Regions from separate parts of the Mesorhizobium sp. GW821-FHT07A06 genome, predicted to be linked through region 1. Evidence: predicted binding sites of a transcription regulator. Region 1 holds the regulator's gene; each other region holds the start of a gene.

Evidence for each region. Region 1 encodes LexA, which represses DNA repair genes until DNA is damaged. Its sites were predicted from a motif close to TGTTCNNNNTGTGTTCNG; they were not measured.
Region 2: the regulator LexA is predicted to act here: its motif matches at 4,947-4,964, upstream of AC07SZ_RS18750 (helicase-related protein).
Region 3: the regulator LexA is predicted to act here: its motif matches at 4,886-4,903, upstream of dinB (DNA polymerase IV).

Annotation. Positions count from the first base shown of each region.
Region 1 covers NZ_JBWKRC010000007.1:165,997-175,997, forward strand. The annotation lists gene AC07SZ_RS22685 (ABC transporter substrate-binding protein) at 1-513, opposite strand, end outside; gene AC07SZ_RS22690 (GntR family transcriptional regulator) at 668-1,441, shown strand; gene lexA (transcriptional repressor LexA) at 1,794-2,531, shown strand; gene AC07SZ_RS22700 (ComEC/Rec2 family competence protein) at 2,525-4,978, opposite strand; gene gltX (glutamate--tRNA ligase) at 5,081-6,505, shown strand; gene gltA (citrate synthase) at 6,690-8,018, shown strand; gene lpxB (lipid-A-disaccharide synthase) at 8,114-9,286, opposite strand; gene AC07SZ_RS22720 (LpxI family protein) at 9,279-10,001, opposite strand, start outside.
Region 2 covers NZ_JBWKRC010000005.1:337,730-347,730, forward strand. The annotation lists gene AC07SZ_RS18735 (CarD family transcriptional regulator) at 1-53, opposite strand, end outside; gene fdxA (ferredoxin FdxA) at 425-763, opposite strand; gene AC07SZ_RS18745 (RNA-binding S4 domain-containing protein) at 1,013-1,399, opposite strand; gene AC07SZ_RS18750 (helicase-related protein) at 1,415-4,777, opposite strand; gene phbB (acetoacetyl-CoA reductase) at 5,487-6,212, opposite strand; gene AC07SZ_RS18760 (acetyl-CoA C-acetyltransferase) at 6,302-7,480, opposite strand; gene AC07SZ_RS18765 (hypothetical protein) at 7,567-7,695, shown strand; gene phaR (polyhydroxyalkanoate synthesis repressor PhaR) at 7,777-8,388, shown strand; gene AC07SZ_RS18775 (GNAT family N-acetyltransferase) at 8,428-8,910, opposite strand; gene AC07SZ_RS18780 (rhodanese-like domain-containing protein) at 8,907-9,326, opposite strand; gene ftrA (transcriptional regulator FtrA) at 9,435-10,001, shown strand, end outside.
Region 3 covers NZ_JBWKRC010000010.1:3,290-13,290, reverse strand. The annotation lists gene AC07SZ_RS26045 (DUF6088 family protein) at 1-457, opposite strand, end outside; gene xth (exodeoxyribonuclease III) at 591-1,367, opposite strand; gene AC07SZ_RS26035 (DUF3606 domain-containing protein) at 1,383-1,562, opposite strand; gene ligD (DNA ligase D) at 1,693-3,630, shown strand; gene dinB (DNA polymerase IV) at 3,644-4,684, opposite strand; gene AC07SZ_RS26020 (ImuA family protein) at 4,952-5,713, shown strand; gene AC07SZ_RS26015 (Y-family DNA polymerase) at 5,628-7,148, shown strand; gene AC07SZ_RS26010 (error-prone DNA polymerase) at 7,145-10,001, shown strand, end outside.

The DNA of each region.
Region 1 (10,001 bases):
ATTGTAAGGGACGCCGAAGCGCTTGGCATTCGGCAGCAGCTTCTTGGTGAAGGCCATGACAGCGGCGACATCCTGCAGATCGCTGGCGCCCGTCATGCCTTCGTCTCCGGCGTCCCACGACGGCACCAGCTTGGCCGCGACCGGATCGGTGACAGCGGCAAAGACGATCGGAATACCGGAACCGGCAAGCGCCTTCTTGGCGATCTGCGAGACCGGGGTGGTGATGGTGTAGATCAGCTTGGGCTGCTCCGCCTGCAGCTTGGCGATCATCTGCGGGACTAGCGATGCATCGAAATTGGTATGGCTCTCCGTGTAGACGACATCCTTGCCCTCGACAAAGCCATTGTCCGTCAGCGCTTTCTTGAACCCGGCTATGGCGGCGTTGAGCTGCGGATGCTCGCCGAAATTGGCGATGCCGATGCGAATCTGGTCGGCGGCGGCACTCCCCGCGCTGACCATCAATGCGCCTGCCAGGGCCAATCCCGACAGCCAAGCGGATTTCGACTTCAACATCATTTCCTCCCAGATTTGATCAGCGCCGCTCATCGGGACGGCAACTGCGGCGATCATGGTCAGTCCGTCGTCACCTGTCAAACATTATATATAATTCTTGCCATGGGCCACCATCATATATAATTTCCACATGCCCGACGATGGACGGATCGCGATGCAGGATCAGAACAACTCCACGAAAACCGAGGCTGCCTATCAGTTGCTGCGGCGCGATATCCTGACCACACGCCTCATGCCGGGCGCGCCGCTCAAGCTGAGCGCGCTGCGCGGTCAATACGGCGTCGGCTGGACACCGCTGCGTGAAGCCTTGTCTCGGCTTGAGGCTGAGCGCCTGGTTACGGCCATCAGCAATCGCGGCTTTGCCGTGGCTCCGGTGTCGCGGGCCGAACTCGAGGACCTGGCTCGCGCAAGGATGGTTGTGGAGATGCCGCTGTTCCTGGAATCGATCGGGAAAGGCGGCAGGGAATGGGAGGACGCGGTTGTCACCGCTCACTACCGCCTCTCCCGCTGCAAGACCGCGGTCGACGACCCCTCTGATGACGCGGTCGACCAATGGGACGAGAGCCACGAGGCCTTTCACGCGGCATTGCTGAGTGCCGCGACGTCCAACTGGCTGTTGCGCTTCCGCTCGACAATCGCCGATCAGTTGCGGCGGCATCATCGTTTTCTCGGACTGGCGCCGACATTGCGGGCGGCGGCCGGCCTCAAGCATGGCTATGGCGAGGCAATGGACGCCCTGCGCGAGGCGATCGCGATCGAGCATCACACCGCGATCATGGAAGCGGCCCTCGATCGCGATGTCGAGCGGGCGAAAGCGCTGATGACGGCGCATATCGGCTACACGCTGCATGTCTACGTTCACAGCGAGGACAGCGGCGCGAACAATTATACCGCACGCGCCGGCAGCCTGAAGGCAATTTCGGGATGACTTCATCGTTCTTTCTCTTGAGGCATGATCGTTGGCGTTTTGATTTCGTTTCGTTCCGCCAGGAAGGGATCGACCAACGACGCAAATCCAGCCTCTGGACGCCCTTGAGAAACCGATGCCAAGGTCCATCAAGAGGTAGGCCACAGGCGATTAACCAAAATGATTTCAATGCTCGCGTTGGCGGCGAAGGCGGTCGATCGCTGCGCACTGCCGGCGGCGGATAATTTCAGATGTCTTAACAAGTTCACTAAACTTTAAACAGTTGCGGAACACAACTGGAACAGATAGTGTTTGTTCTGGGTTTGTTTTTCGATTCCGATTCACACCCTTCGTTCAATGCCTGGGGGGCGCCATGCTGACGCGCAAGCAACATGAACTTCTGATGTTCATTCATGAACGGCTGAAGGAAAGCGGTATCCCACCCTCCTTTGACGAGATGAAGGAAGCGCTCGATCTCGCCTCCAAGTCAGGGATCCATCGCCTGATCACGGCGCTCGAGGAACGCGGCTTCATCCGCCGGCTGCCCAACCGGGCGCGGGCATTGGAAGTGCTGCGGCTGCCGGATTCGATCGCGCCAGGCCTCAACGCGGCAAAGAAATTCTCGCCTAGCGTCATTCAAGGCAGTCTTGGTCAGGGCGGCGTTGGCCGCCAGATCAAGCCGGCGCCGTCACGCTTGCCCTTTGCCGGGAATGACGACGACGCGGTCGCCGCCGTGTCGATCCCGGTGATGGGCCGTATCGCCGCCGGTGTGCCGATCGATGCCATCCAGCATCAGACGCATTCGATCTCAGTGCCGCCGGACATGATCATGGGTGGCGAACACTATGCGCTGGAGGTCAAGGGCGATTCGATGATCGAGGCCGGCATCTTCGATGGCGACACGGTCATTATCCGCAACGCCGATACGGCGAGCCCGGGCGAGATCGTCGTGGCGCTGGTCGACGAGGAGGAAGCGACCTTGAAGCGATTCCGCCGCAAGGGCGCTTCGATTGCCCTTGAAGCCGCCAACCCGGCCTACGAGACGCGCATTTTCGGGCCGGACAGGGTCAAGGTGCAAGGCAAGCTGGTCGGGCTGATCAGGCGCTACTGAGCAGGAGCGGCCGGCGTTTCGGGTTTTTGATAGGGCGGCAGTCCCCTCGCCTCACGCGAAAACTTTCGTTGTGCGTGCCAAGGCCGATACGGTCCGTCCACGGCGAAGCTGATGATTGGCGGACTGGTCGCCGATTGGCGGTCGAAGAAGACGGCGGCACTGCCCTTGCGTGCAAGTTGCCGTTTGGTGACGACGAGAACCAGCGGGTTGTGGCAGGCATCGTAGCCCGTCGCGTCATTGACAACGATCAGGTCGGCGAAGCCGCAGGCCTTCCAGGTAGCCTTGCGGTCTTCGACATGCGCGATGATCGCGCCAGACGGATGCCGGGCGAGACAGATGCCCTCCGTGCAATAAAACGGCGCCCCTGGCGGCAGATTGACGGCATCGGCAATATCGAATTGTCCCTCTGCCTTGTTGAACATCTCCGGTGCGACAATTGTTTCGGAGACCAGCGCGCGTTTCCAATTGTCGACGGTGAATTCGTTCGGGCGAGCCCGGCTGACCGCGAGTTCGCCACCGCCGATCGGCACCGCGACCAGGCGCGCGTCTTCCGAGATCAGCACATCCGGCGTGCGCGTATCCGACACCGTCAACAGGCCGGCGAGCGCGAATGGCACTGCCGCGAGCCGCAGCCATGTCGTCGCCATCGTTGCGATGACCAGTGCGATCGTCACCAGCAGCACCGAGTGCTGTGAAATCAGCCCGATCGCATCGACGGGGGAGCGTTCCGATATCCACGCCGATATGGCGATCATGGCCGTCAGCCCCTTGCCCATCACGTAGAGAAAGGGACCATCGGCACCAAAGGGCATCGCAAGAGAACTGAGAACAGCGAAAGGCATGACAATCAGAGAAACGATCGGCATGACGGCGAGATTGGCGAACAGGCTGAGCGGTGACACACGCTGGAAATGCCAGATGGCAAACAGCGCCGTGGCGCAGCCGGCAGTGATGGAGGTCATCGCCAACCCGCCCGTCGCCAGCAGGAATTTTCGCGTGAGAAAGCCCGGCAGGGACCGCTTTGGCGGCGGCGGTCTTGCCTTTCCCGCACGGTGATCCGCCCAGCCGGCATAGGCGCCGACCAGCGCGGCGGTCGCGGCGAAAGACATCTGGAAACTTGGACCGACCACCTCGTGCGGCGACACCACGATGACGGCGATTGCCGAGATGGCGAGGTTGCGCATGGTCAGCGCGGCGCGATCGAACAATACGGCAATCAACATTACCGCCAGCATGATGAAGCTGCGCTCGGCGGCAACGACCACGCCTGAGATGATGAGGTAGGCGGCGATCGACAACAGTGCCACGGCGGCCGCGTATTTCTTCACCGACCGACGCGCGGAAAAATCCGGGAACAGCGCGAAGGCACCGCGCAACAGCCCCATGATGGTGCCGGCGACCAGCGCCATATGCAGTCCGGAAATGGAGATGATGTGATAGATGCCGGTGCGCCGCATTGATTCGTTGATTTCATCGGGAATGCCGGCGCGCACGCCAACGATCAGCGCTGCCGCGATCTCGCCTTCGGCGCCGCCAACAACGCCCCTGATGTGGTCGGCGATGGCTTCGCGCGCATTTTCTATCCCTGAAAACAGGCGGGCCGACAGGGGCATCTCATTGTCGTCGGCGGAGATGATTCTTGGATTGCCAAGGAAGAAGCCGCTGCCACCGATGCCGGCAAAGTAGCTGTCGAACGAGAAATCGTAGCTGTCCGGCCGCACCGGACCTGTCGGCGGCAGCAGCTTCGCATAGCCCGATATCAGCGAGCCGGCTGTCATGTCGTCAGGTATCTTGCGCGCCGAGAGCCGCACCCTTTCCGGCGCGTAACGCAGTTTTGGCCGGGCCGTCGACGTCACATCTATGGTCAATCGGATGCGGCCGGTCTCCATGCGGTCGAGCGAGACGACACGGCCGGTCACTTGCGTCGAGATTTCCGAACCCAGCATCCGGGTGCCGGCCCGCCAGGTCTCGACCTTGGCGGCAAGCAGGCCCAACGCGCACATCAATGCCGCCATGAAGGCCAGATGGGTTTTCGGCCAGGAGCGCGAGACAAGCGCACAGATCACCATCAGCACGACGATCGCCACAGGCTTTGCAAAGTCAGGCTCCGCCGCCAGCGCGTAATAGCCGATCGCACCAGCGGCCAGGCAGACCGGCACCAGCAGGAAGGCGATGCCTCGGTCAAGTTCCAGCTCCGCTGCCGTCGTCACACTGTGGCGCAGGCGAGGCAAGGAGGCCTGGCCAATTTGCCGCCCGATACGCGCAATCCTGCCAGTGGCGGGCGGAATTTGTGCTGGGGTACCCCCTGGCAAAGGTTGGCTGCCGGAGCCGGGAACGAGAGGTGATGGCGGCAGCGAGGCCGGCGGCGGGATTGCAAACAGGGACCGTTCGCTGACGCCAACCACAGCGTCCTCGCCCTGATCCGAGCCCCGGCCACGTCCAGCCATCGGGTCTGCCCCTTGCACCCCTGACGCCCTATGCTACATGAACGCGCAACGCGCGAAAGTCCGCGCCGCCGCGCCCCGCTTCAGATGGTTTCCGAGAGTTTCATGTCCGACAAGGTCGTCACCCGTTTTGCCCCCTCGCCCACCGGTTACCTGCATATCGGAGGCGCGCGCACGGCACTGTTCAACTGGCTCTATGCCAAACATACCGCCGGCACGATGCTGCTGCGCATCGAGGACACCGATCGCGAGCGTTCGACCGATGCCGCGACGGCCGCCATCCTGGACGGCCTCACCTGGCTCGGTCTTGGCTGGGACGGCGATGCGGTTTCGCAATTCGAGCGCGCCCCGCGCCACCGCGAGGTCGCGGAGGAGCTCGTGCGCATGGGCAAGGCCTATTACAGCTACGAGACGCCTGCCGAACTGGAGGCGATGCGCGAGGCGGCTCGCGCCAAGGGTCTGCCGCCGCGCTACAATGGCCAGTGGCGCGATCGCGATCCGTCCGAGGCGCCAGCCGGCGTCAAGGGCGCAATCCGCATCAAAGCGCCGACCGAGGGCGAGACGATCGTCCAGGATCGCGTCCAGGGCGAGGTGCGCTTCCCCAACAAGGATCTCGACGACTTCATCATCCTGCGTTCGGACGGCAACCCCACCTACATGCATGCCGTCGTCGTCGACGACCACGACATGGGTGTCACGCACATCATCCGCGGCGACGACCACCTGACGAATGCCGCCCGCCAGACGGTGATCTACAATGCCATGGGTTGGGACGTGCCGTCGATGTCGCATATCCCGCTGATCCACGGCGCCGACGGCGCCAAGCTTTCGAAGCGTCACGGCGCGCTCGGCGTCGAGGCCTATCGGGCCATGGGCTACCTGCCGGAGGCGCTGCTCAACTACCTGGCGCGCCTGGGCTGGAGCCACGGCGACGACGAGATCATGTCGATCAAGGACATGATCTCCTGGTTCGACATTGGCGACGTCAACAAGGGCGCGGCCCGCTTCGATTTCGCCAAGCTGGAAGCGATCAATGGCGCGCATATGCGCCGCATGGCCGATGCCGAACTGTTCGACATCTTCATCGCCACCCTGCCCTATCTCGAGGGCGGCCCGGCGATGGCCGCGCGCCTTGACGACACGAAGAAGGCGCAGTTGCTGGCAGCCCTTCCGGGGCTGAAGGAGCGTGCCAAGACGCTGGTCGAGCTTGTCGATGGCGCGGCCTTCCTGTTCGCCACGCGCCCGCTGCCGCTCGACGACAAGGCCACGCTCTTGCTCAACGACGAAGCGCGCAAGATCCTGCGTGGCGCTCACGAAGCTTTGAACGCGGTTTCGGGCGACTGGACGGCTGCCGCGGCGGAGGCCGCGATCCGCGATTATGCGCTGGCCGGCGGCCACAAGCTTGGCGCCGTGGCCCAGCCCCTGCGGGCCGCGCTGACTGGCAAAAGCACCTCGCCGGGTGTGTTCGACGTGCTTGCCGTGCTTGGGCGCGAGGAGAGCCTGGCGCGCATAGCGGATCAAATCGATTAGGAGCAAACTGGCCCAAGAAGATTGGCATTGAAAGGCGCGTTTCGCAGTGCAACATTAGGTCTTGGCCCAATCTGGCACGCACCTCCTAAAATGCGGTGGCGAATACGCGCATTGCGGTGATTTCGACGTGTCGCTCTGCAGAAATTTGCCTTTGCCGGCATGAGGAAACAAGAAGGAGTTTGCAATGACCGAAGCTGCGAAAAAACTGGATGTGGGCGGCAAGAACCAAGAAGCTACGGCAACGCTTGAATTCGCCGGCAAGACCCATGAATTCAAGGTGCGAAGCGGCTCCGTCGGGCCTGACGTCATCGACATCGCTTCGCTCTACAGCACCACCGGCGCGTTCACCTACGACCCCGGTTTCACCTCGACCGCAAGCTGCGAGTCCGAAATCACCTTCATCGACGGCGATGCCGGCATCCTCTTGCATCGTGGCTATCCGATCGACCAGTTGGCTGAACACGGCGACTTCCTCGAAGTCTGCTATCTCCTGCTCTACGGTGAACTGCCGACCAAGGCGCAGAAGGACGATTTCGATTACCGCGTAACGCGCCACACCATGGTGCACGAGCAGATGTCGCGCTTCTTCACCGGCTTTCGCCGCGATGCGCACCCGATGGCGGTGATGTGCGGCGTGGTCGGCGCGCTGTCGGCCTTCTATCACGACTCCACCGACATCTCCGACCCGTACCAGCGCATGGTCGCTTCCATGCGGCTGATCGCCAAGATGCCGACGATCGCGGCCATGGCCTACAAGTACCACATCGGCCAGCCCTTTATTTACCCGAAGAACGATCTCGGTTTCGCGGCAAACTTCCTGCATATGTGCTTTGCGGTGCCGTGCGAGGAGTACAAGATCAACCCGGTACTGGCGCGCGCCATGGAGCGCATCTTCATCCTGCACGCCGATCACGAGCAGAATGCCTCGACCTCTACGGTTCGCCTCGCCGGCTCTTCCGGCGCCAACCCGTTCGCCTGCATCGCCGCCGGCATCGCCTGCCTGTGGGGCCCGGCCCATGGCGGCGCCAATGAAGCGGCGCTCAACATGTTGGGCGAGATCGGCCATGTCGATCACATCCCGGAATTCATCGCCCGCGCCAAGGACAAGAACGATCCGTTCCGGCTGATGGGTTTCGGCCACCGCGTCTACAAGAACTACGATCCTCGTGCGAAAATCATGCAGAAGACGGCGCACGAGGTCTTGGGCGAACTCGGCATCAAGGACGATCCGCTGCTCGACATCGCCATGGAACTGGAAAAGATCGCGCTGACCGATCCCTATTTCATCGAGAAGAAGCTCTATCCGAATGTCGACTTCTATTCCGGCATCACGCTCAAGGCGCTGGGCTTCCCCACCACCATGTTCACCGTGCTGTTCGCGGTCGCCCGCACCGTGGGCTGGATCGCGCAGTGGAAGGAGATGATCGAGGATCCGCGCCAGAAGATCGGCCGCCCGCGTCAGCTCTACACCGGCGCGCCGGAGCGTGACTACGTGCCGATCGCCAAGCGCTGATGAGAAGAAGTGAGTAGTCAGTAGTCAGTAGTCAGTAGTGATGGTCAACTTCACTACCCACTACCCACTACCCACTACCCACTACTCACTACTCGCTATCTCGCCCTCTTGACGTACCCCATCACCACCTGCGCCGCTATCTCGCCCGACGGCCTGTCCGTCGCCATGCGCCGCGCGATCTCGGCAAAACCATCTTTCTGCCAGGCGCGCATGCCGCTGTCGGCGAACAGCGCTTCCATCTGCCGGGCCAGGTTGTTCGGCTTGACGTACTCGTTGTAGAACTCCGGAATAAGCGCACGATCCGCAATCAGGTTGGGCAGCAGCGCCGACCAGACGGAAACGAAATAGGGCGCAATGGCACGTGCTATGGGATCGAGCCTGTAGCACGAGACCATCGGCACACCCGACAGCGCCAGCTCCAGCGATACGGTTCCCGATGCGATCAGCGCGGCATCGGCCTTGCCGAAAGCCTGCCATTTGCGTTGGGGATCAACAATGATCTCTGGCTTTTCATCCCAACGATTGACCGAGGATTTGACGAGGTCGGCGACATGGGGAACCGTCGGCAGCAACAGCCGCAGCCTATGCCCGCGCGCGCGCAGCATCGACACCGTCTCGCCGAATGGTTCGATCAGCCGGCGCACCTCGCCGCGCCGCGAGCCGGGCAGCACCAGCAATGTCTTGATGCGGTCCTGGGCAAGATCGCGCGGCAATTCCTGCGCCTTCGCGGCGGCAAGCACGCCCGCCTCATGCGTGAGGCGATGCCCGACATAGGTGCCGGGCGGGCCACCCAGCCGCTCGAGTTCCTTCACCTCGAAAGGCAGGATGCAAAGGATATGGTCGACGTAAGGCTTCATCGCCACCGCCCTGCCCGGCCGCCACGCCCAGACGCTTGGACAGACATAGTGGATGATGGGAATCGACGGATTGGCCGCACGCACCTTCCTGGCGACACGCAAGGAAAAGTCGGGGCTGTCGATGGTGACCAGACAGTCCGGCTTCTCGTCCGCGATGGTTTTGGCCAGTTGGCCGATCCGCCTTATGAGGCGCGGCAGATCGCGCAGGACGGCGCTGAAACCCATCAGTGCGATCTCGCCGGCATCGAAGGGCGACACCAGGCCCAATTCGCCGAGGTGCCGGCCTCCCAAGCCGACGAGTTGCACCTCTCGGCCCGTCATATGGCGGAGAGAACGGACGATGTCGGCGCCAAGCAGATCGCCTGATTCCTCACCCGCGACGATCGCGACCTTCAGCGCCTTGTCAGCCATGCGCCGGCTCCGCTGCGGCCAGGCCGACGATGAACAGACCGAGTTCATTGGCGCGCGACAGGGTTGCGGGGCCCTCGAGGATCAGTGAGCGTCCCGCCTCGACGGCAATGCCCGCAAGCCCGGCCGCGTGGGCTGCTTCGATCGTCTGCGGTCCTATGGACGGAAGATCCGCGCGCAGCTCCTGGCCGGGCTTGGCGCATTTGACCAGGACACCGCGCGTTTTTCCGGCGATGCGGCCGTGGCCACGCAGCAGCCTGGCGCGATCGAGCAGTCCGGCCGTGCCCTCGATGCCCTCGAGCGCGATGGTCCGGCCGCCGACCGCGATCGCCGCCTGGCCGATATCCAGTGCTCCGATGGCCTTTGCCGCCGCGAAGCCCGCCTCGATGTCGCGCCAGTCGGACTTCCGCGGCTCCACCTTGGTCAAGGTCCCTTCGGCCGCCACAAGGTTCGGCACGATCTCGTGGGCACCCACGACCTTTATTCCTCGTGCCTCGAGGCCTCGCGCCACCACTTTCAGCAGCCCATCGTCGCCGCGCGCCAGTGCCATCACGACAACCGGTATCACCGCAAGCAGGCTGAGGCTTGGGCGCAGATGCGTCAGCCTTGGCCGGCGCTTGATCTCGCCGGCAAGCACAAGATGGGTAATCCGGTGGCGCTTGAGCAATGGAACAAGCGAGCCGATCGCCTCCAGGGCCAGGGTCTCATGGTCATACTG
Region 2 (10,001 bases), on a different contig from region 1:
TTGAAACCGTGACGCGCTCCGGTGGACTTCTTCTGCGGGGTGATCGTTGCCATTACGCCCTGAACTCCTTGTTGTGGTACCGGCGTCCTGCCGGCCCGAACTCGTGCGACCGGGGAAACCGATCGTTAGCCGCACAACAGGTGAACCCACCGGAAAGGCTGGGACCGGCAAACCGCATGGATTGCGACCGCCTGGCCCAGATCGCTCTGGTCCGGAATGGGATTTTTCACCTTTCAGTGATTTGGGGCGTCTGCGCCATAAATCGACGTTGTGTCACCGGCATGTTTCGCTGATGTAACACAAAAAGTCGGAAGAATCAAGGTTTTGCTGCGTTCGCGCAGGCCACAGGTTCGCGCCGCCTGTCAAGGCGGTTTATGTGACATGTCTCTTACGCTGCGTAATACCGGCCTTTACGGCCGCATTGTCAATCGCCTTCACCGGGCTCGGCCGAGAAGTATTTCTCGAACTTGCCGGCCTCGCCGTCGAAGGTCTTGGCGTCTGCCGGAGGCTCCTTCTTGGCGGTGATGTTGGGCCATTTCTCGGCATATTCGGTGTTGATCTGCAGCCATTTGTCGAGGCCTGGCTCGGTGTCCGGCTTGATCGCGTCGGCTGGACATTCGGGCTCGCAGACGCCGCAGTCGATGCACTCGTCGGGATGAATGACGAGCATGTTCTCGCCTTCGTAGAAACAGTCGACCGGACAGACCTCGATGCAGTCCATGTATTTGCATTTGATGCAATTGTCGGTCACGACATAGGTCATCGGTCGGCTCCGGGACGCCCCAGCTTTAATGGGCCAGTTTTGTTGGGCTTTTTCCGTGAGGTAACGCCTTTGTCCGTCGCTTGCAAGGGCGGCCATGCGCGGCGGCATCGTCGTTTCCGGAATGGAATTCCAGACATCGGGTACGGCGGAAGCCTGTCATGTCCTCGGGAGGGTCTTGTTTGCGGGGTTCGGCTTTGCCCCAAGCCGCGTCATTGACGTGAAGTCGTTATGCGGTGTTGAGCGACGGGATCATTCTTCGCCAAGCAAGCGGTCGGTCTGCCGGCGTTCTTTCTTGGTGGGGCGGCCGCTGCCGGCCTCGCGCAGCGCCGGAATCGCATCGGGAAGGGCCTCACCCTTCGGTGCGGGTGGCGGCGACATGTCCTCATAGAGGGTGCGGGCTTCCTCCGCCGGGCCGCGCCGGACGCCGGCGCCGATCACCTTCCAGACGAAAATGCGCCGGTCCAGCGTGATGGTCAGCACGTCGCCCGGCTTGACCAGATCAGAGGCCTGCGCTGCTTTGTCGCGATTGATGCGCACGCGCCCGGCGACGACGAGCTTCGCCGCCAGCGAACGCGATTTCACCGCGCGCGAGAAGAACAGCCATTTGTCGATGCGCTGGCGGCCTTCGGCAACCATCGAACCCTACCGAGCCTACTTCTTCAGCTGGTCGCGCAAGGCGGCGAGCTTGGCGAAGGGCGAGTCTGGATCGAAGCGCACCGGGCGTTCCTCGCGCGGCTTCGGCTGGAAGGCCGGCTTGGCGCCGCCCTTGCCGCGATCGGGGCCACCCTTGCCCTCGGGCCGGCCACCCTTCCAGTCGGGGCGGCCTTCGCGGCGTTCGGGACGATCGCCCTGGGGCCGACCGTCACGGCGCTGTTCACCTTCACCCGGTGGCTTGGGCTTGAACTTCGACCGGTCGAAGCGCGGCTTGCCGGCGCCGTCACGCCGCCCTTCATGGGCGGGGCGCTCTCCGGGAGCAGCCGTGGCCGGTGCGCCGCCGGAGTCGGCCGGTGCATTGTTTCGGCCGCGCGCTTGTCCGTTGCGCTGGCGATTGTTGCGGCCTTCGTGATGGCGGGGGCGCTGCTCGAAACGGCCCTGGCGCCACAACAGGATCGGCTTGGGCGCTTCAGCTTCTGGAGCGGGCTCGCCGGGGGGCGCTTCGGTAGGCACGTCCGAAACCGCTTCCGTCGCGGGTGCAGCTTCGGGAACTGGCTCCACTGTGGCTTCGACGGATTCAGCTTCCGCCTCTGGCTCGGCAGCAGGTTCAGCAGTTGCTTCGGCGACAGCCTCAGTTGCGGGCTCTTCCGCGACTTCGGCCGAAGCTTCGGTTGGCTCTTCCGCGACAGGTTCTGCTGCGGCTTCCGCGATGACCTCGGCCGGAGCTTCGACAGCAGCCGGTTCCGAACCCTCGATCGCTGCCTCCGCCGCAGCATCTGTCGCGGCAGCCTGCGCAGCCCTGGCCTGCTCGGCGCGTGTGGCTTCTTCCGCCGCAAGCCAGGCTGCTGCGGCTTCCCGTGCGGCAGTGTCCTGCGCTTCCAACCGCGCCTTGACCTCCGCCGCCGGCTTCGGCTCGGCGCGATAGCCCAGGCCCTTGAGGATCTCTTCCATGTCGTCGGCGGTTGCGCCGAGGATCGACATCATCGGCGGCGTCACCATGAAGGACTGGCCGTCATAGGCGCCGTCCGGACGCTGGCCGAGGCCAGGCTTCCAGTTGGTCGCCGGACGGATCAGGTCGGCCAGCCGCTCCAGAATGTCGATGCGCACGGCGCGGCGGCCGAGATTGCGGTAGCCGGCGAGCTTGTAGAAGGCCTTGTCGAAGGCCGGATCGATGACCACCGAAGTGCGGCCGGACGCCAGCGCATGGACCACGTCGCCAAAGCCGGGCTTGTCCTTGCCGTCATTCTTCAGCGCCCACAGCAAGGTCACCAGTCCGGCGGGTGCCGGCTTGATCAGCGCCGGGACGAAGACATGATAGGCGCCGAAGCGCACGCCAAGCCGGCGAAGCGCCGCGCGACCCTCCTGGTCGAGCGACTTCATCTCCTCGGCAATGTCGCGGCGGTTGATGAGGCCGAAATTCTCGACCAGCTGGAAGGCGATACCACGGCCGATGCCGGAAATCTGGTCGGCGTTCTTCAGGTCGACCAGCGGCTTCAGCAGCGACTCGATCTGGAAATTGACGAAACGTTCGGCGCGCGCGGCGACCTTGTCGCGCGCCGGGCCGGTCAGCTGTTCGTCGGCCAGCAGCACGAGGCGCGGCTTCAGCGCGTCTTCGCCGGAGACCAGCGTGCCGATCGGCGCGCCGATCCAGCGCAGCGTGCCGTCCGAGCCAAGTGCCAGGTCGCCATTGGCGCAGGCGCCAAAACGGTCGGCGCGCGCCTCGAACTCGGCGGCCAGCGCCTTTTGCGCGGCGGTGCGCACGGCCTTGGCGTCTTCGCCGCCGGCGGTCTGGTCGGCGGTGAAGCGGAACCCTTGCAACTCGCCGACATGATGGCCTTCGACAAGGACGGTTCCGGTAGGGCTTATTTCGGCTTCAGGCATGGTATTTTCTCTAAGGCGCCGCATGAGGACGGAAGTCCTGCGGTCTACGAAGCGTTTCGTCAACCGCTCATGCAGCGCATCCGACAATCTGTCTTCGATTTCGCGCGTCTTTTCCTGCCAGTGTGCCTGATCGGCCAGCCAGCCGGGCCGGTTCGACACGAATGTCCAGGTGCGGATCTGGGCAATCCGGTGCGACAGCGTGTCGATGTCGCCCTCGGTGGTGTCGGCGCGGCGCACTTGCTCGGCCATGTAATTCTCGTCGACATGGCCTCGCTTGGCGAGGTCCATATAGATCGACGCGATGAGGTCGGCATGCTGCGCCGGGGCGATCTTGCGGTAGTCGGGCAGCGCGCAGGCTTCCCACAGGAGCGCCACGCGTTTGGCGTCGGTCGCCAGCGCGCGGATATCCTCGTCGCGGGAAAGATATTCGAGCGCCTGCGCGTCGACCGCCGGCAGAGCGCGCGTCAGACCCTCCACCGGAGCGTTGGTCTCGATCGAGCGCTTCAGCGCGTCCAGGCTGGCGAAGTCGAAATGCGCGGTGCGCCACTGCAGCACCTTCACCGGATCGAAGTCATGGCTTTCGATCTTCTTGACCAGTTCCTCGTCGAGCGGATCGACCTGGCCGGTGACGCCGAAAGTGCCGTCGCGCAGATGGCGTCCGGCGCGGCCGGCGATCTGGCCGAGCTCGGCCGCCGTCAGGTTGCGGTACTGGTAGCCGTCGAACTTGCGGTTCTGGGCGAAGGCGACATGGTCAAGATCGAGGTTGAGGCCCATGCCGATGGCATCGGTGGCGACGAGATAGTCGACATCGCCTGATTGGAACAATGCCACCTGGGCGTTGCGGGTGCGCGGCGAGAGCGCGCCGAGCACGACGGCGGCGCCACCTTGCTGGCGTCGGATCAGCTCGGCGATGGCATAGACCTCGTCGGCGGAGAAGGCGACGATCGCGGTGCGGCGCGGCAGGCGCGTCAGCTTCTTCGAGCCCGCATAGGCGAGATGCGAAAGCCTTGGCCGCGTCACCACGGAGACGCCCTTCAACAGGCGCTGCAGGATGCCGTGCATGGTGGCGGCACCGAGCAGGAGCGTTTCCTGGCGGCCGCGAAGATGCAGGATGCGGTCGGTGAAGATGTGGCCGCGCTCGAGGTCGCCGGCGAGCTGCACCTCGTCGATGGCGACGAAGGCGGCGTCGGTCTCGCGCGGCATGGCCTCGACCGTGCAGACCGAATATCTGGCGCCTGGCGGCTGGATCTTCTCCTCGCCAGTGATCAGAGCGACTTTATGGGCGCCGACCTTTTCGCAGACGCGCGTGTAGACTTCCCGCGCCAGCAATCTGAGCGGCAGCCCGATGACACCGGTTTCATGCGCCACCATGCGCTCAATGGCGAGGTGGGTCTTGCCGGTGTTGGTCGGCCCAAGCACGGCGGTCACGTCGCGGCCCGACAGGATCAGCGGCTCGGTATGTTTCGGCTGGATGTTCATCGGCTCGGAAATAAGGCTTTCTGGCCTCTCATTGTCGGGAGCGTGCCTTCAAACTGGCGCGTATGACAGGCGACACATAGGGATTTCGTGCGCGAAGCGAAAGCGGAATGTTCCGTGGGCGGCTCGAAGGCCTCTTTGCACAGCGCTAAATTGGCTATCGCTTAACTGATGGAACGAGTCTGGAACGAATCGGCGACGAATCAGTGACTCGACCAGATTCAGCTTTTGTTCACGGCTATATGTGGATTTCGTGAGCGTGACTCTCACCACATGCTGAATCCCTGAACTGGCCCGTTTTATGCTAAGCGACCTCAGCTATTAAGCTTTGCCGAGAAACGACGGCGGCGGCACGATATCCATCACTCAAGATTATGAAATTGTTAATCTTTCTGAATTTGGTGTTAAGGAACTGTGGGCGATTCCGGCCAGTTAACGTTAACTTGCGCTCAAAGCCGGAACGAATCGGCTACAAATCAGCGCCGGCGGCGTTTTCCCTTTTTGTTCTCCAATAACTTGTGTTGTGAACAGCTTTTCCACCGACAATCCACAGGCTTGGCCACAGGGTTCCGCACAGGCGGCGCTGCCGCATTAGCCCCTGCGTGCGGGATTCAGGCATTGCGCTGCGGCGGGGCTTTTTCGCTTCCAAGGCATCAAAGGAAACGGACCGGTTTCCCGGTCCGTTCGCTACGGTATGAAGCCGTCGGACGTCTCAGGCGAAGTATTGGCCGCCATTGGCGGTGAGGGTCGAGCCGGTAATGAAGCCGGCATCCTCGGAAGCGAGGAAGACGACGCAGCGCGCGATCTCTTCCGGCTCGCCGAGGCGGCCGACCGGGATCTGCGGCAGGATGCGCTCGTTGAGCACCTTCTCATCGATTGCCTTGACCATCTCCGTGGCGATGTAGCCGGGGCAGATGACGTTGACGGTGATGCCGGCGCGGGCGCCCTCCTGGGCGAGGGCCTTGGTGAAGCCGATGTCGCCGGCCTTGGCGGCGGAATAGTTGACCTGGCCGGCCTGGCCCTTCTGGCCATTGATCGAGGAGATGGTGATGACGCGACCGAACTTGCGGTCGCGCATGCCGCCCCACAGCGGGTGCGTCATGTTGAAGACGCCGGAAAGATTGGTGTCGATGACCTCTTTCCACTGCTCACGGGTCAATTTGTGGAACATGGCATCGCGGGTGATGCCGGCATTGTTGACCAGCACCGAGACCGGGCCGAGATCGGCCTCGACTTGGCTGATGCCGGCGGCGCAAGCGTCATAGTCGGCGACCGACCATTTGTAGACCGGAATGCCGGTCTCGGCCTTGAATTTCGCCGCCGCCTCGTCGTTGCCGGCATAGTTGGCCGCGACCGAATAGCCGGCGTTCTTCAAGGCGATCGAGATCGCCGCGCCGATGCCGCGCGATCCGCCCGTGACGATTGCAACCTTGGTCATGCATTTCCCCTTTTTGATATCGCCCTGTTGTCGGGCTTGGCAGGCACTGGATATGAAAGGGGCGGCTTGCGCCGCCCGTTCAGTATTTTTCAGAGGGCTTCCACACACAGGGCGACGCCCATGCCGCCGCCGATGCACAGGGTGGCCAGCCCCTTCTTGGCGCCGCGACGGCGCATCTCGTAGACCAGGGTATTGAAGATGCGGGCGCCCGAGGCGCCGATCGGGTGGCCGATGGCGATGGCGCCGCCATTGACGTTGACGATCGAGGGATCCCAGCCCATGTCCTTGTTGACGGCACAGGCCTGCGCGGCGAAAGCCTCGTTGGCCTCGACAAGGTCGAGATCGCCAACCGACCAGCCGGCCTTTTCCAAAGCCTTGCGCGAGGCGGGAATGGGGCCGGTGCCCATGATCGCCGGATCGACTCCGGCGGTCGCCCAGGAGGCGATGCGCGCCAGCGGGGTGATGCCACGCCGTGCGGCTTCCGCTTCACTCATCAGCAGCGCGCCGGCGGCACCATCATTGATGCCGGAGGCGTTGGCGGCGGTCACGGTGCCGTCCTTGTCGAAGGCCGGCTTCAGCTTGGTCATGGCGTCCAGCGTCGCGCCATGGCGGATGTATTCGTCCTGGTCGACAATCGTGTCGCCCTTCTTGCCCTTGATGGTGAAGGCGACGATCTCGTCCTTGAACTTGCCCGCCTTCTGCGCCGCCTCGGCCTTGTTCTGCGAGGCCAGCGCGAACTGGTCCTGGTCGTCACGGGTGATCTGGAACTGGCGGGCGACGTTCTCGGCGGTGTTGCCCATGTGATAGCCGTTGAAGGCATCCCACAGCCCGTCCTTGATCATGGTGTCGATCATCTTGTAGTCGCCCATCTTAACGCCGGCGCGCAGATGCTGCGCGTGCGGCGACAGCGACATCGATTCCTGGCCGCCGGCGATGATCACCTTTGCGTCACCAGTGGCTATCTGCTGCATGCCGAGTGCAATGGCGCGCAGGCCCGAACCGCAAACCTGGTTGAGGCCCCAGGCGGTGGTCTCCTTGGGCAGGCCGGCAATGATCGAGGCCTGGCGGGCCGGGTTCTGGCCCTGGGCCGCGGTCAGCACCTGGCCGAGGATGACCTCGTCGACCTCCGCCGCTTCGACCCCGGCGCGTGACAAAAGTTCCCTGATGACGACGGCGCCGAGCTCATGCGCCGGCGTGGCGGCGAACGCGCCGTTGAAGGAGCCGACGGCCGTGCGCGCGGCGCTGGCGATGACGATGGAATCGGACATTTTCTTCTCCAGACTTCAAGGATGTTGTTCTGTCGTTGAGGACTTTTCTTGCCCTTTCCCAACCCCAAGTCAAACCGGAAATCGGCATGGCGCCCATGCGCGCCAAGCAGGTCACGCTCCGCCATGCCTTCGGGCTGGCCGCTGCTGCGCAGCATATTTTGCCTGCTATGCAGCATTATATGATCCCGCACTGCACAAACTGCTTGGAATTATGAGGCTTTTGCGCATATCCTCAAAAAGGGCGCAATCGTTACCGGCCGCTTACTCAGGCGCGCCGGTGTCCGGGGAGGATGCAGATGGCCGCAAAAGACGACCCGATCATTATCAAGAAATATGCCAATCGCCGCCTCTATAATACGGGGACGAGCACCTATGTGACGCTCGAGGATCTGGCCGAGATGGTCAAGAAGGGCGAGGAGTTCACCGTCCAGGACGCCAAGACCGGCGACGACATCACGCATCCGGTGCTGACCCAGATCATCTTCGAGTTGGAGAACAAGGACGGGCAGAACATGCTGCCGATCCCGTTCCTGCGCCAGCTGATCGCCTTCTACGGCGACCAGATGCAGATGATCGTGCCGAGCTTCCTCGAACAGTCGATGATCGCCTTCTCCAAGGAGCAGGAGCGCTTTCGCGAGCAGATGAAGGGGGCGATCGGCAAGTCGCCGCTGGACGTGATGAAGATGGCGACGCCGATCAAGGCGCTGGAAGAACAGACGCGCCGCAACATGGAGATGTTCCAGAACGCGATGCGGCTGTTCACGCCTTTTCCGCCGGCGGGCTCGGCACCGGCCGCGGCCCCCGCCGAGCCGGCCAGGAAGGACGCGCCGGCCGAGAAGTCCGACGATCTACAGCAGCTGAAGGACCAGATCGCGGCCATGCAGCGCAAGCTCGATACGATGTCGTAAGCCGGCAGCGGGTCGGGCGCAGCCCAACCCGGCCGTGCCTTATCCGTCGATGGTCAGCTTCCACAATTCCCAGGTGTCGTCGGCCCGCCCGTCAAGCGAGCGGTAAAAAGCCTTGGCCGGCATGTTGGAGTGCAGCACCGTCCACTTGATGGCGGATGCACCGATGCTGGTGGCATGGTCTCGGAGCCGCTCGACAAGGGCGCGGCCGACCGACCTGCCGCGCGCCGCCTCAGCCACGTAGAGTTCCTTGAGCACCACGACTGGCTTCAGATCGTAGGTCCAGGGGATGAGATAATGGACGGCGATGCCGACGACTACGCCGTCGACCTCCGCCACGAACACGCCGAAGCGGGGCGATGGCCCCAGCCCATGGTCGACGATGTCGGCCTCGGTGACCCGGAATTCGTCGTCATAGCCCTCGAAGACGGCGAGCGCCCGCATAAGGGCGAGCACCGCGCCGACATCCCGCCGCTCGAACGGACGGACGACCGCTTTGCGCGCTGGGCTCGGCGTTGCGGTCATGCCCTCGGAGTGCCAGGCGCCTTGCCGGAGGCGAAAGGAAGCTCTTCATCCTGCCAGCCTGTCATGCCACCGATCATGACCTTCACCGGCAGGCCGAGGCTGGCCAATTTGAAGGCCGCCCGATCCGCGCCATTGCAATGCGGCCCGGCGCAATAGACGACGAACAGCGTGCCTGCCGGCCATTTCGCCATTCGGTCGGCCGAGATCTCGCGGTGCGGCAGGTGGAGCGCGCCCGGCACATGGCGGCGCTCATAGGCTTGCGGCGAACCGACCACATGCAGAAGGACAAAGTCCGGCTCGCCGGCGCGCAGTGTCGCGGCGACGTCGGAACAGTCGGTTTCGACCGAAAGCCGACGCAGGAAATGGTCGCGGGCAATCTCCGGCGATGCCGCCGGAATGTCTGTCACGTAGCTCATCAAGGGTCTCCATCTCAGATGGAGCCGGTCTCCATCTCTGATGGAACCGAGGTAGCGCACCGGGCCAGACGATTGCAGCTGGCAGCTTTGCCATATATCGTCAAGATCATGCCAAATCCGCCTCTCGCCAATCCACTGGTCGTTGCCGTCGCCTATGACGGGCTGTGCACGTTCGAGTTCGGCGTGGCGGCCGAGATGTTCGCCTTGCCCAGGCCGGAGATGGGCGCGGATTGGTATCGGTTTGCCGTCGCCGGCATCGATGCCGGCGAAATGCGCGCGATGGGCGGCGTGCGTGTCGTCGCCGATGGCGGGCCCGATCTGATCGGCGAGGCCGGCACGGTGATCGTGCCGGGGTGGCGCGGTGTGGAGTGTCCGGTGCCGCCCTCGCTGGTCGAGGCGCTTCGGGCGGCCAATGAGCGGGGGGCACGCATCCTGTCCATCTGCTCGGGCGTCTTCGTGCTCGCCGCGGCCGGCCTGCTGTCGGGCAAGAAGGCGACCACGCATTGGCGCTACAGCGAGAAACTGAGGGAGATGTATCCCGACATCACCGTGGTTCCGGACGTTTTGTACATCGATGAGGGGAATGTGCTGACATCGGCCGGCAGCGCGGCGGGCATCGACCTGTGCCTGCATCTGGTCCGGCGCGACTTCGGCACCAAGGCCGCCAACATGGTG
Region 3 (10,001 bases), on a different contig from region 1:
CGACCCGCATACCCGGCCGATCCGCCCAATAAAGGCGGCTCGGGGCAGCGTATTTGAAATGGATTTCCTGGCTGCCGAGCTTGATCGGCTTCAATCTCGCATCGACCAGTACCTCGATCCGCGCAGGCACCGCCGTCGTGAGCCCAAGATCGTTGGCTGCCGTCATGCCGTCGATGACGACGCGCGCGTTGTCGCGGCGCGTCACGGCCCGGATCACGGCGCGATAGTCCGGCACGGTGGCGCGGCCGGTCAGAGTATTCGTACGCGGTCGGTCATAGAGACCCCGGTCGATCCGGCGAAGCTCTTGAGCGGCAACCAGGCGCTGCAGCGTCTTGTCCACCGCCGCACGCCCACCGAGATCGGCAAAGTCGCCTGGGGTCCAAACCTCGTCGGGTTTGGCCTCAATCCGTGCAAGTACGCGCGATCGGAGATCACTGTCATGTTCAACCAAGGTCATGTCCGAAATATGCAACAAGTTTCGGACAGAAGCAAGAGGCCGTCCGAAGATTGCTACAAACTTCGGACAAGTTACGCGTCTGAAGCCTGCTGCAAAAACGCCAGTTGATGTATTGGACCCCTCAAAAATAGGCCTACCCGAACTCTGCCCACGCCGGTGCATGATCGCTCGGCTTCTCCCACCCTCGGGTCTCAACATCCACCCCGGCATCGCGAAGACGGGGCGACAACGAGGGACTGACCAGCAGATGGTCCATTCGCAGACCAGAACTCCTGTCGTAGCCGCCCCCAAAGGAGTGATTCCAATAAGTATAGACCCCCTTTTCCGGATGGATGCGCCGGACCGCATCGATCCAGCCATCCTCAAGCATCCCGGCATAGGCTTGCCGACTCTCGGGAAAGTACACTGCATCCCCAAGCCATCGTCGCGGCGCTACAGCATCAATGGGGGTTGGAACAACATTATAGTCTCCGCACAACACGGTCGGCGCGCCCTCTTTGAGGAGGCCCCGGCCGTAGCTGATCAGGCGGTCGAACCAACGCAGCTTGTAGTCGAACTTGGGCCCAGGGGCGGGATTTCCGTTTGGCAGGTAGAGACAGCCGACTAGGAGCCCGCTCACCTCAGCCTCGATATAGCGGCTATGGCTGTCGTCGGGGTCGCCGGGAAGCCCGCGTCGACGCTCGATGGGCTCGGCTCCGCGAGCCAGAATTGCGACGCCGTTGTAGGATTTCTGGCCGTGCCAGATTGCACCATATCCAGCGTCGCCGATCGCCTCGGCCGGAAACTTCTCGTCCGAGGTCTTGAGTTCTTGAAGACAGACGACGTCATAGTGCGTGGCCTTGAGCCACGCGAGCAGGACCGGCAGGCGACCATTAACACCGTTCACATTGAAGGTGGCGACGCGGACCATCGCTTGGGTGGCCAGCTATTTCTTGAGCTTGTCCTCGACCTTCTTGCGGCTGTTGCCAACCGATTTCACGGCCGACCTAACCTCGGCCTTGCTGGCTCCAGTCTTGCCCGCCTCATATTTCACCTCGTGATCCTGCCCACCGGCGACCTTTGCCCGGTCCTGACTGCGTCCACGGGTTGTTTGAGCAGTGGCCATTTCTTCCTCCAAGGATTGCGTTCTAGTTCCCAACAACGCGGCCGGACTCTTCCGGTTCAATTCATCGACGCGCGTGTGGAACAAAATCCCCGGGAAGAGTATTGAATCGCACCATGTATTCGAGTTCGGTATGTCGGCCGTAGAGGCCGCCCTCAGCAAAAAGCGCGCACCGCGCCGGGACTCAGAATCTACCTCCAAATACCCGCTTCCAAGGTTTCGCCCCTTCCAGCTCTGCACCCTGACTGACGACATTCCGGTGGGAACGAACTGGCTCTTCGAGATGAAGTTCGACGGCTATCGGGCGCAGGTCGCCATCTCCGGATCGGAAGTCGTCGTCTACACCCGCAACGGGCACGACTGGACCCGCCAGTTCAAGGTGGTCCTGCCGCCGCTGCGGAAGCTCACCAAAGGCTCGGCTCTGATCGACGGTGAAATCGTCGCAATCGATAGCCAGGGCCGCACGAATTTCTCCATGCTCAAGACTGGCATCGCTGCCGGCATGCCGCTCAAGTTCTACGCCTTCGACCTGCTGGAACTGAACGGCGGCGATCTCTCGGGCCAACCGCTCCTCGAGCGCAAGGAACGGCTTGCGGCGCTTTTAGGTGAACGCGACCCGGATGACGCTCTGCAGTTTTCCAGCCATATCGCCGATCATGGGGAGAGAATCTTCGAGACCATGTGCGCCGGGGGCCACGAGGGCATCATCGCCAAGCGCGCGGACAGCCGCTATGTCGGCGATCGGACTGCCGCCTGGCTGAAGATCAAGTGCACGAAACGACAGGAATTTGTTGTCGGCGGCTACCGCCCAAGCGACACCGGCCGCGGTATGGCGTCGCTGATCCTTGGTACCTATGAGGACGGAAAGCTGATCTACCGCGGCCGCGTCGGCACCGGGTTCACCGAGGCGATGCGCAAATCCATTCTCGCGCAGTTGGAGAAGCGGCGTCTGGACAAGCCCGCCTTCGTCTCCGTGCCCCGCGACATTGCGCGACGCGCCCGATGGGTAAAGCCCGAACTCGTTGCCGAGGTTACCTATGCCGAAGTGACACCGGACGGCAGCCTGCGGCATCCAAGTTTTCAGGGCATACGCGAAGACAAGCGCGCCGACCAGGTGGTAATGGAGATACCGAAGACCCCCGCGACGCCTGGCTCCGCCGATCTCGATCCGGCGATCGGCACGGAGATCGCCGGGGCGGTCGGCGTCAAGCTCACGCATCCGGACAAGGTCATGTATTCCGGAACCAAGGTGACAAAGGCGACGCTCGCTGCCTACTACGCCGCGGTTGCCGAGAAGATGCTGCCGCACATTCAGGACCGGCCCCTGTCGCTGGTGCGCGACACCGATGGCGACCTGCAGCAGACCTTCTTTCAGAAACACAAGCTGCCTGGCATGCCGAAGGCCATCCATGACGGGCAGCTGGAGAAGATGTCCGGCAAGGAAAGCCGCATCCTCTGGGTCGACGACCTGGCGGGGCTGGTCGCCGGCGTCCAAATGAACGTGCTCGAATTCCACGTATGGGGGAGCCTGCGCCAGCAGCCGAACCTGCCACATCGCATGATCTTCGACATTGATCCCGACGAGGGCCTGGGCTTCAGTGATGTCCAGCAGGCAGCCCTCGACATCCGGGGCATTCTGGAAGCGCTCGGACTGCAGTCGTGGCCGTTGCTATCCGGCGGCAAGGGCGTTCACGTCGTCGTTCCGCTTGTCCCCGAAGCAGACTGGGAAGGGGTCAAGGGCTTCTGCCGGGACCTCGCGGAGTTGCTCGCACGGACTGATCCGTCCCGCTTCGTCGCCAATATGAGCAAGGCAAGGCGCAAGGGTCGCATGTTTCTCGACTATCTCCGCAACGGCCAAGGCGCCACGGCTATCTGTCCCTGGTCGACCCGAGCACGTGGGGGTGCCTCCTGCGCCGTGCCGGTCACCTGGGACGAGTTGCCGACATTCAAAAGCGCCAACACGTTCGACGTTTTTGCCGCTGCTGCGCGGGCTCAACAGCCCGACGCCTGGGAGGGCTATTTCGATATTGAGCAAACGCTGACTGAGCGCATCCGCAAAGCAGTTCAATAGAGACGCTGCCGTCCTAGATAGTCATCGACAGCTGCCGATCGGGCTCGAATCGCGTTTCACCCAAATTCGAGAGCGTCAGTCCGAGCAAGCGAATTCCCTTTGTAGCAGGGAACACCTGATCGAGGAGCGCGCCGCTGACGGTCGCGAGTTCGTCCTCGGTCCTGATAACGCCGGCGATCGTGCGGCTGCGCGTGATCTGCTGGAAATCGGCGAATTTCACCTTGAGCGTCACGGTACGGCCCCGGATCGAGCGTTCTTGGCAATAGCGCCAAACCTTGCCGATCAGTGGCGCCAGTTCCTTGCGAGCAAATTCGAGATCAAACAGGTCGCTCACGAAGGTGTCCTCCGCTCCCACAGACTTGCGCTCGCGATCGGCCCGCACCGGCCGCTCGTCGATGCCGCGCGCGATCCAGTAATAGTAAGGGCCAGCCTTCCCGAACTTCTCCCCCAAGAACGCTAAGCTCTGTGCGTGCAGGTCGGCGCCCGTCTCGATTCCGAGCCGGGTCATTTTGTCGGCTGTCGCGGGACCGACCCCATGAAACTTCCGCACCGGCAAGGCCTCGACAAAGGCCGGCCCCATCTTCGGGGTGATGACGAACTGCCCATCAGGCTTATTCTGGCCGGAAGCGAGCTTGGCGAGAAACTTGTTGTAGCTGATCCCGGCGGAAGCGGTCAGACCGGTTTCAGCCTTGATCTTTGCGCGGATCATCTCGGCGATCGTGGTGGCGATCGGGATGGACTGCAGATTGTCGGTGACGTCGAGATAGGCTTCGTCGAGCGAAAGCGGCTCGATCAGTGGCGTGTGCTCGGCAAAGATCGCGTGGATCTGCTGGGAGACGGCGCGATAGGCGTCAAAGCGCGGCGGTACGAAAATCAGATCGGGACATTTGCGTTTCGCGGTGATCGAGGGCATGGCCGATCGCACCCCGAATTTTCGAGCCTCATAGCTGGCAGCGGCCACCACACCCCGCGCCGCCGAGCCGCCGACTGCCACCGGCTTGCCGCGCAGCTCTGGCTTGTCTCGCTGTTCGACCGAGGCAAAGAAGGCATCCATGTCGACATGGATGATCTTCCGAAGGATGGTCGTGCCTGCCCTCAGCGTATCCGCTTCTAGGCCGTTGTCAACTCGCTCGCCCACTTCATCGTCCCTGCATCACCTGTCGGCATTTCAAGATAAATCGCAACTCGACGGAGTGTAGCCTTTGATCAACTCTCGAAGCGACGCAACGAGTCCGATTGACTCATGGATGCTAAAGAGAACAAATAAGGAACATACCAGCCCCGAAATCCGTTGGGAAGACTGTTTGAGAGTGATTTATCCATGGGTCAGCCCGCCGTCAGCCCCGCTATCGCTGCGCTTCGCGAGCGAATCGCGCGCCTCGAAGGCGGACCGGCGCGCAACCGTGCGACGCTTCCCTTCGGTGTGCCTGCAATTGACAAGGTGCTGCCGGGAGGCGGGCTGGCGCTCGGGGCGCTGCATGAGATTGCGGGTGGCCGGAACGGGGCGATCGATGGGGCCGCGGCGGCGCTGTTTGCCGCCGGCATTGCCGCGCGCGCCAAGGGCAAGGTGCTGTGGTGTGTCACAAGGCAGGATCTCTTTGCTCCTGCCCTTGCCCAGGCTGGGCTGCTACCCGGACGTGTCGTCTATGTCGAAGCCGGCGACGAGGCCGCCGTACTCGCCTGTTTTGAGGAAGGACTTCGTCACGGCGGCCTAGGGGCCGTCGTAGCCGAACTCGCCCGTCTCTCCATGACCGCCTCCCGCCGCCTGCAGCTTGCCGCCGAGACTTCCGGCGCCATCGGCATCGCCATCCGCCGCTGGCGACGGCAAACCGAAGCGACCGATTTTGGACAACCAACCGCCGCGGTCACCCGATGGCGGGTCACCGCGCTTCCCTCCCGCCCCTTGCCGGTTCCCGGCGTCGGCCGTGCTCGCTGGCAGCTTGAGCTGATCCGAGTGCGGGCTGGAGAAAGCGCCGATTTTGAAGTGGAAGCCTGCGATGCCAAGGGTCGTCTCGCTCTTTTTTCCGGCCTGGCCGACCGATCGCCTGCGGCGCGCCATGGGCCAGTCCGCGCCATCAGCTGAAACCCCGGTCGTCATGCTGGGCCGGCAGGGAAACCGGCGGCTCGTGCTGGCCGCCGATGCAGCGGCGCGCGCCGCGGGTCTGCGCGTCGGCATGCCGGCGAGCAAGGCCCAAGTCCTCGTGCCGGGGCTGCAGAGCTTCAATCTTGATCCAGCGGGCGACGCCGAGGCTCTCGATAGAATGGCGCTCTGGTCGCTGCGCTACGCGCCAATCGTCGCCGCCGATCCGCCCGATGGCCTCATCATCGACACCACCGGTGCCGACCATCTGCATGGCGGTGAGGAGACGATGCTCGAGGGCCTGGTATCGCGCATCGGGGTGTCCGGCATCGAGGCACGGGCGGCCGTTGCCGATTCGTGGGGCGCAGCCCATGCCTGCGCGCGATTTCTCGCTCGGTCGACGTTCGTCGCGCCGGCCGGACAAGCCGCCGCGATCGTGCGCGATCTCCCGATCAGCTCTCTGCGTCTTCCGCACGACATTGTCGACGGCCTCCATACGTTGGGTTTCGAACGGGTCGGCGAAGTCGAAGCCGCCCCCCGGGCTTCCCTCACGCTGCGTTTCGGGCCTGAGCTCGGCCGCCGCCTCGACCAGGCCGTGGGCGGGCGCAGCGAACCCTTCGAGCCCATCCGCTCCCCCGAACTGATCGCGGTTCGTCGCGCCTTTGGCGAGCCGATCAGCGCGGCCGAGACGATCGCCCGCTATGCCGGCAAGCTCGTCGTGATGCTCTGCGAAGGACTCGAGACCAAGGGGCTCGGCGCTCGCCGGCTCGACCTGCTGTTCCACCGCGTCGACAACCGCATCGAGGCCATTCGTATCGGCACCGCGGTGCCGGTACGGGACGTCAAACGGTTGACCCGGCTTCTCACCGACCGCATCGAGACCGTCGACCCCGGCTTCGGCATCGAACTGATGACGCTGACCGCAACCCTCGCTGAGCCCTTCGGAGCCAAGCAGATCATCTCTTCGCTGGTCGAGGAGCCGGAGCCGGACATCAGCGATCTCATCGACACGCTCACCAACCGCATCGGCGAGCAACGCCTCTATCGCTTCGCCCCGGTCGAAAGCGACGTTCCCGAACGCTCCATCCGCCGCATCGCCCCGACTGCTCCCGATGATGGGACGAGTTGGCCGGGGGAATGGCCGCGCCCGCCGCGGCTGCTCACCCACCCCGAACCCATCGAAACCATGGCGCTGCTGCCCGACCATCCACCGGTCTGGTTCAGTTGGCGCGGCATCCGTCGCCGCGTCACGCGCGCCGATGGTCCTGAGCGCGTGTTCGGCGAATGGTGGCAGCGCGATGCCGAACTGATCGCCGTGCGCGACTATTTTCAGGTGGAGGACGAGTCCGGAGACCGCTTCTGGATTTACCGCGCCGGCGATGGCGAGGATCCCGAGACCGGCTCGCACAAATGGTTCCTGCATGGGCTCTTCGCATGAGCGGACCGTCCTATGCCGAATTGCAGGTCACCAGCCACTTCTCGTTCCTTCGGGGAGCAAGCTCATGCGACGACCTGTTCGCGCAGGCGGCCGCGCTCGGCATCGAGGCCCTGGCGGTCGTCGACCGCAATTCGCTCGCCGGTATCGTGCGGGCCCATCAGGCTGCCAAGGACACGGGCGTTCGGCTGATCGTCGGCTGCCGCCTCGATCTGGTCGACGGCATGGCGGTGCTGGTCTATCCGACCGACCGGACCGCCTATTCCCGGCTGTGCCGGCTGCTGACACTGGGCAAGAAGCGCGGCGGCAAGGGAAAATGTCACCTGGAATGGAGCGACCTAGCTGCCTATGCCGAGGGTCTGATCGCCACTCTCGTTCCCGACCATGCGGATGACACCTGCGCCCTGCAATTGCGCCGGTTGCGGGAGGCGTTTGGCGATCGGGCCTATTTGGCGCTGACCCTGCGCCGCCGGCCCAATGACCAGGTCCGGCTGCATGAACTCTCCAATCTTGCCACCCAAATGCGGGTGCCGACCGTGGTGACGAACGACGTTCTGTTCCACGAACCCGGCCGGCGCATTTTGCAGGATGTAGTGACGGCCATTCGCCACAACCTGACCATCGACGAGTTGGGGTTCCGGCGCGAGCGCCACGCCGACCGCTATCTCAAGCCCCCAGAGGAGATGGCGCGGCTATTTTTGCGCTACCCGGAAGCCCTCGCGCGCACGCTCGGTATCACACGGCAATGCCGCTTCTCGCTCGACGAACTCGCCTATCAATATCCCGAAGAGAAGATGCTGCCGGTGCTGACGGCGCAGCAGGCGCTCGGACAACTCACCTGGGAAGGTGCGGAGCGGCGCTATCCCGAGGGCGTGCCTGACAAGGTGGTGGCGCTGATCAAACACGAACTGCGCCTGATCGAGGTCCTGCAATACGCTCCATATTTCCTGACCGTGAACGCCATCGTGCAGTTCGCGCGAAGCAAGGATATCCTGTGCCAGGGCAGAGGTTCGGCCGCCAACTCAGCCGTATGCTATGTGCTGGGCATCACCAGCATCGATCCCGAGCGCAACAATCTGCTCTTCGAGCGCTTTGTCTCGCAAGAGCGCAACGAACCCCCGGACATCGATGTCGACTTCGAGCATGAGCGGCGCGAAATCGTCATGCAGTGGGTTTACGAGACCTACGGCCGCGACCACAGCGCGCTGTGCTCAACTGTGGTGCGCTATCATACTAAGGGCGCCGTCCGCGATATCGGCAAGGCCCTCGGCCTGCCCGCGGATGTTACCAAGCTGCTCTCCTCCCAGGTGTGGGGCCACGGCGAGGCCATCGACGAAGCGCGTGCCAAAGAACTCAACTTCAACCTCGCCGATCGCCGGCTGCGGCTGACACTGGAACTTGCCCAGCAGCTCGAAGGAACGCCGCGGCACCTGTCGCAACATCCGGGAGGCTTCGTTCTAACCAATGACCGGCTCGACGATCTGGTGCCGATCGAGCGGGCTCGCATGGTCGACCGACAGGTCATTGAGTGGGACAAGGACGACATCGATATTCTCAAGTTCATGAAGGTCGACGTCCTGGCGCTCGGGATGCTCACCTGCATGAAGCGCAGCTTCGATCTGCTGGCTGAGCACAAGGGCGTGGACCTCGACCTGGCCACCATCCCGGCCGAAGACCCTGCGACTTACGCCATGGTCCGCAAGGCGGATACGATCGGGGTCTTCCAGATCGAGAGCCGCGCCCAGATGTCGATGTTGCCCCGCATCAAGCCGCGCACTTTCTACGATCTGGTCGTCGAGGTCGCCATCGTCCGGCCCGGCCCGATCCAGGGCGACATGGTCCATCCCTATCTTCGCCGCCGGGAAGGCAAGGAACCGGTCGAGTTCCCCACTCCTGAACTCGAGCGCGTGCTCGGCAAGACACTGGGTGTACCGCTGTTCCAGGAACAGGCCATGCAGGTCGCCATGGTCTGCGCCAGCTTCAGCGCCGGCGAGGCAGACCAGTTGCGCCGTGCCATGGCGACCTTCAAGCATACCGGCGGCGTCAGCAAGTTTCGCGACAAGCTGATCGGCGGCATGATCGCGAATGGCTACACGCCGGAATTCGCCGCGACCACCTTCAAGCAGCTTGAAGGCTTCGGCAGCTACGGCTTCCCCGAGAGCCACGCCGCCAGTTTCGCGCTGATCGCCTACGCCTCGAGCTGGATGAAATGCCACCATCCCGATGTCTTCTGCTGCGCCCTGCTCAATTCCCAGCCAATGGGTTTCTACCTTGCCGCCCAGATCGTCCGCGATGCCCACGACCATGGCGTTGAGATCCGACCCGTCTGCACCAATGCCAGCCGCTGGGATTGCACACTAGAACCGATCGGCGGGGACGGACGCTTTGCGGTCCGGCTCGGTCTGCGGATGGTGAAAGGACTGGCGAATGTCCACGGGGCAGCGATTGTCACGGCCCGGACCGACGAACCCTTCGCCTCCATCGATGATCTTTGGCATCGCGCCGGCGTGCCTGCGGCATCGCTCGTCCAACTCGCCGAGGCCGACGCCTTCCGCCCCGGTCTCGGCCTGGCACGCCGCGAGGCGCTATGGGCGCTCAAGGGACTGCGCGACGAGCCCCTGCCGCTCTTTGCCGCCGCCTCGGCGCGTGAACAGCAGACCGTATCCGAAATTCACGAGCATGCCGTAGCGCTGCGGCCGATGACGACCGGAAGGGAAGTTGTCGAGGACTATGGTCATGTTGGCCTCACCCTGCGCAACCATCCGCTCTCGTTCCTGCGGGCCGACCTTGCCCGGCGCCGTATTGTCACCTGCAGCGACGCGATGCAGGCGCGCGACGGCCGCTGGCTGGAGGCGG